2 linked regions of the Azoarcus sp. KH32C genome follow. The protein of the gene in region 2 interacts with the protein of the main gene of each other region in a pairwise test. Links are inferred from orthologs where the notes say so. Each region holds a gene or a part of one and is shown on either strand. Other genes may lie near its edges.

Evidence for each region. Proteins that work in one complex are often made in the same cells at the same time.
Region 1: the proteins of recR (region 2) and recO interact in binary tests that used the Escherichia coli proteins (3 or more experiments, as listed by UniProt). The link is inferred for Azoarcus sp. KH32C from one-to-one orthologs.

Annotation. Positions count from the first base shown.
Region 1 is NC_020516.1:3,194,013-3,196,831, reverse strand. It holds recO (DNA repair protein RecO), read left to right. Parts: upstream 1-958; coding sequence 959-1,681; downstream 1,682-2,819. Other genes in the region: nagZ (beta-N-acetylhexosaminidase), read left to right, coding at 2,815-2,819; acpS (holo-ACP synthase), read left to right, coding at 2,441-2,818; AZKH_RS14010 (pyridoxine 5'-phosphate synthase), read left to right, coding at 1,678-2,433; era (GTPase Era), read left to right, coding at 17-937; rnc (ribonuclease III), read left to right, coding at 1-20. UniProt on the Escherichia coli protein: Involved in DNA repair and RecF pathway recombination.
Region 2 is NC_020516.1:930,728-933,447, reverse strand. The notes cover bases 5-2,720. They hold recR (recombination mediator RecR), read right to left. Parts: upstream 1,803-2,720; coding sequence 1,206-1,802; downstream 5-1,205. Other genes in these bases: dnaX (DNA polymerase III subunit gamma/tau), read right to left, coding at 2,155-2,720; AZKH_RS04220 (YbaB/EbfC family nucleoid-associated protein), read right to left, coding at 1,807-2,130; petA (ubiquinol-cytochrome c reductase iron-sulfur subunit), read right to left, coding at 426-1,019; AZKH_RS04235 (cytochrome bc complex cytochrome b subunit), read right to left, coding at 5-422. Also shown: more of AZKH_RS04235, read right to left, coding at 1-4. UniProt on the Escherichia coli protein: May play a role in DNA repair. It seems to be involved in an RecBC-independent recombinational process of DNA repair. It may act with RecF and RecO.

The DNA.
Region 1 (2,819 bases), 2.3 Mb from region 2 along the record:
CACAATTGAGAAAAGCATGAATCCGGACAATATTTCCCAAAGCGAAGGGTCGTCGAACGGTTTCCGGACTGGCTTCGTGGCGATCGTCGGGCGTCCGAACGTCGGAAAGTCGACGCTTCTTAATCGCCTGATCGGGCAAAAGATCAGCATCGTGTCACGCAAGGCGCAGACGACCCGGCATCGGGTGACGGGGATCCTGACGAACGACGACGCCCAGTTTGTGTTCGTCGACACGCCGGGATTTCAGACGAAACACCGCAACGCCTTGAATCGTTCGATGAACCGGACGGTATCGCAGGTACTGGGTGATGTCGACCTTGTGTTCTTCGTGATCGAGGCTGGGCGTTTTGGCGAGGATGATCGTAAGGTCGTCGATGTTCTGCCACAGGGGGCGAAAGTCGTCCTCGTCATCAACAAGGTGGACCGCCTGGTGGACAAGAGCGCCTTGCTGCCCTTTATTGCACGGATGAACGAGGTGTTCCCGTTTGCGGAGATCGTGCCACTGAGCGCGGAACGCGGCACGAACGTCGATGAGTTGCTGAAGGCGGTCACGCCCCTGCTGCCCGAGGGGCAACCGATGTATGGCGCCGATGAGGTCACTGATCGGAGCGAACGTTTTCTTGCTGCGGAATTTCTGCGAGAGAAGCTGTTTCGGCTCCTCGGCGACGAATTGCCTTACGGTATTGCGGTAGAAATCGAGAAATTCGAGACCGAAGGGAATTTGCGACGCATTTTCGCCGCCGTCGTGGTCGATCGTGCAAGTCACAAGGGGATCGTGATCGGCAAGGGCGGAGAGCAACTCAAGCGGATTGCGAGCGAGGCCCGGGTCGAACTTGAGCAACTGTTCGATGGAAAGGTGTTTCTCGAGGTGTGGGTCAAGGTCAAGAGTGGCTGGGCCGATGACGAGCGCGCCCTCAAGAGTCTCGGCTACGAATAATTTCCCGAACTGCGTGAGTTCGTGAGCCAGAAGCAGCGTGTCGAGGAGCAGCCCGGGTTCGTTCTCCATACGCACCCATGGCGGGAAACGAGCCTCATCGTGGAGGTTTTCTCGCGGGATTTCGGGCGCGTGGCTTTGGTGGCAAAAGGTGCGCGCCGCCCGCAATCGCCGTTGCGTGGCTTGCTGATGGCTTTTCAGCCCCTGCTGGTCAGCTGGACCGGCGGTGGAGAGGTCAAGACCCTGATGCGTGCCGAGTGGTGTGGCGGCCAGCCTCTTCTGACCGGGCGTGCGCTGATGTGCGGCTACTACCTCAACGAGCTGTTGTTTCGGCTTACCGCGCGGGAGGACGCCCATTCCTCACTGTTCCACGCGTATTCCGAAGCCATAGGGACATTGGCGCGTACCGATTTTCTCGCTCCCACCTTGCGGCGGTTCGAACTGGCTCTGCTGCGGGATTTGGGTTATGGCATCGAGTTGGAGAGCGACGGCGAGTCGGGAGAGGCCGTCGATGCGACGGGCGAGTACCTCTATATAATCGAGCGAGGCCCGGTCCGCTTCGAGGGCGAGGAAGGCGATCTGCCGACCCTGAGCGGACAGACTCTGCTGGATATGGCGCGTGCCGAATTTTCCCGGCCCGAGACGCTGGCGCAGAGCAAGGGTTTGCTGCGCATGCTGATCAATCATTATCTCGGCGGACAGACGCTGCAGTCGCGCCGGGTTCTCAAGGAGTTGCAGGAGCTGTGATCGAACTCGGCGTAAATATCGACCACGTCGCGACTTTGCGGCAGGCCCGTCGCACCTGGGAGCCTGACCCCGTATGGGCCGCCGTGGAGGCGCATCTCGGTGGCGCCGACGGCATCACGGTGCATCTGCGTGAGGACCGACGCCATATTCAGGACGACGACGTGCGGCGCTTGCGCGATCTCACTCAGGTCAAGCTGAACCTTGAGATGGCTGCCACCGATGAGATGGTTGGCATCGCTTGCGCGCTGAAGCCGGAGATGGCGATGCTCGTGCCAGAGGGGCGTCATGAAGTGACCACCGAAGGCGGGCTCGACGTCATTGCCCAAGAAGCTCGGCTAAAGGACGTCGTGAGCCGTTTGGCCGATGCGGGAATTGTCACCAGCGTTTTCATCGACGCGGAACTGGCACAGGTGGAAGCCGCTGCCCGGATTGGCGCGCGGGTCTGCGAGATCCATACGGGCCCTTATGCCCACGCCTTCCACGCCGCCGGGCGCGATTCCGAAAGCGCGGCGGTGTTGGCGGAGGTCGCCAAGGTCGCGCGCGCGGGAGAGACAATCCGCGGACTGGGTATGCGTTTCAATGCCGGTCATGCGCTCAATTATTACAACGTGCAGCCGATCGCGCGCTTGCCCGGAGTGCGGGAACTGCATATTGGACACTCGATCGTCAGTCGTTCCGTATTCAGTGGCCTGCGCGAGGCGGTGTGCGAAATGAAGCGCCTGATGCGCGAGGCCGCCGACCGCGGAGTCTGAAGGCCGCATGGTTTTCGGCATTGGTACCGATATCGTCCGGATCGGGCGCTTGCGCGAAGCGCTCGAACGTCATGGCGAACGGTTCGCGGCGAGGATTCTTGCCGAGGAAGAGTGGTCCGATTTCAAGGCGAGCCGGGATGCGGCGCGTTTTCTGGCGAAGCGTTTCGCTGCGAAGGAAGCCTTCGGCAAGGCGCTCGGGACGGGTGTTGCGGTGCCGGCGACGTTGCATGCTGTCGCAGTCGGGCATGATTCCTTGGGGAAGCCCATGTTCCGTTTCGGCTCGGAACTTGCCACCTACATGGCGCAGCGCCAGTTGAGCGCCCATTTGAGTCTGACGGATGAGGCCGATTACGTCGTGGCCTTTGCCCTGATAGAGAAAACATGAA
Region 2 (2,720 bases):
ATCAGCGCGAGGAAGATCAGGGTGCCGAAGATCCAGATCAGTTCGCGCGGCTTGCGGTAGGAACCGTAGAGCAGACCGCGGAACATGTGCAGGTAGACGACGATGAAGAAGGCCGACGCGCCGGTCGAGTGCAGGTAGCGGATCAGCCAGCCGCCCGGGACTTCGCGCATGATGTACTCGACGCTGGCGAAGGCGACGGGGATGCCCGATGCGTTCACGGAGGCGTCCGGCTTGTAGTGCATGACCAGGAAGATGCCGGTCACGATCTGGATCACCAGCACCAGCAACGCCAGCGAGCCGAAGAAGTACCAGAAGTTGAAGTTCTTCGGCGCATAGTACTCGGACAGATGCGCCTTCCAGGTCGACGTCAGCGGGAACCGCTCATCGACCCAGTTCAGCAGTTGTTGTGATTTCGTAGTCATCGCTTAGGCCTTTGAGTCGTCACCGATGAGGATCGTGGTTGCCGTGAGGAACTTGTGCGGCGGCACCTGGAGGTTGTCCGGAGCCGGCATGCTCTTGTAGACGCGACCCGCGAGGTCGAAACGGGAGCCGTGACAGGGGCACAGGAAGCCACCGTGCCAGTCGTCGCCCATGCCGCTTTCGGCACCCATCTTGAACTTCTCGCTCGGCGAGCAGCCCAGGTGGGTGCAGATACCGACGGCGACGAGGTATTCGGGGTTGATCGAACGAGCCTTGTTCTTCGCGTACTCGGGCTGCATGTCCTTGTTGGACTCCGGGTCGCTCACGGCGGCCTCGGTCTGGTCAAGCGTAGCCAGCATCTCGGGGGTCCGGCGCAGAATCCACACCGGCTTGCCACGCCACTCCACCGTCATCATTTCGCCGGGCGCCAGCTTGCTGATATCCGCCTCGACCGGCGCTCCAGCAGCTTTTGCACGCTCGGACGGCGTCAGACTGGCAACAAACGGCACTGCCGTCGCCACCGCAGCCACGCCACCGGCGGCCGACGTCGCGACAAGCAGTTGCCGGCGGCCACTGTCCATCTTCTGATCCACGCTCATGAGCCTCATCCCTGAAAAAGAAACCCGTTTCCGGATACAAAAAAACCGCGGAAGTCTAGCAAGAAACCCGCAACATAAAAAGGGCGGGATCATTAAACGCCCTTAATTCAGGGCTTTGGCGCACAGGAGATATCAGCCGAAAGCGGTATTCGGCATCATTTTTTGCGCAGCGCAACAGCGCGACTGTTACAAGGCGCGACGCTCCACGAGGGCCTGGGCGATGGTGCCGGCGTCGGTGTGCTCGAGCTCGCCGCCCACGGGCACTCCGCGCGACAAGCGACTGACCTTGATGCCGCGGGCGGCGAGCGCCTCGGCGATCACGTGGGCGGTGGCTTCGCCCTCGTTGGTGAAGTTGGTCGCGAGGATCACTTCACGCACGGCGCTGTCGGTGGCTCGCGCCAGCAGCTTGTCGAGGCGCAGTTCGCGCGGACCGATGCCATCGAGGGGCGACAGGCGCCCCATCAGGACGTAGTAGAGGCCGTTGTAGGCGTGCGTCTGCTCGACCATCGCGAGGTCGGCCGGCATCTCGACGACGCACAGCAGAGACGGGTCGCGCTGCGGACTGGCGCAACGCTGGCACACGGCATCTTCAGTGAAGGTATTGCAACGCTCGCAATGGCGCAGCACTTCGAGCGCGTGGCCCAGCACCTGCGCGAGGCGTTGCGCCCCGCGCTGGTCGCGCTGCAGGAGGTGGTAGGCCATCCGCTGGGCGGATTTGGGCCCCACCCCGGGCAGCACGCGCAAGGCCTCGATCAGTTCGTCGAGGCTGGAAGGAGATGACATCGGATCAGAAGGGCAGCTTCATTCCGGGCGGCAGGTTGAGGCCCGAGGTGAAGCCGGCCATCTTCTCCTGGGTCGTCGTCTCGACGCGGCGCACGGCGTCGTTCACGGCCGCGGCGACGAGGTCCTCGAGCATCTCCTTGTCGTCCATCACGGACGGGTCGATGCTGACACGACGAACGTCGTATTTGCATGTCATTTGCACCTTGACCATGCCGGCGCCCGATTGTCCTTCGACTTCGATGCTGCCGAGCTGGTCCTGCATCTTCTTCATGTTTTCCTGCATCTGCTGGGCCTGCTTCATCAGGCCAGCGATTCCGCCCTTCATCATGGTCAGATCTCCAAAAAAATTGGCTTAGAGAGGTTTGACCGACGCTTCCACGAGGGTTGCATCGAATCGTTCAATCAGTTCGCGTACGAAAGGATCGCGCTCGAGCGCCGCGACCGCCTCGGCGTGGCGCACGCGCCGCTCGGCCTCGTCGCGCTGGGCGGGGGTTTCGCCGGCAATGGCGCCAACCTGCACGCGCAGCTTCAGCGGCTGCCCGCAATGGGCGACGAGGATATCCTGCAGCCGGTCGACGAGGCCGGGGTTCATGCTCAACAGGTGCCGGTGCGCCTCGGAAAGACGCAGCTCGAGCACGCCGTCGACGAATCCCAGCCATTCGCAGTGCTGGGAGAATTCGCGCACCATGCCGCCCAGCCCCAATGCGCGCAGGGTGTCGTGCCATTGCCCGGCCGCGAGGCCCGCCAGGGCGTCGGGACTCGCCGCGCCGGCGGGAGTAGTCCCTTCGCTCGCGGGCGGCGACTCGATCGGAGCCTGCGGAGCGCTCGCCGGAGCAGACTGCGGCGCCGGCTCGATGATCCGTGCAGCCGGGGCGACGGTTTCGGCGACGATGGCCGCCGGAGCAGCGGCAACCGGGG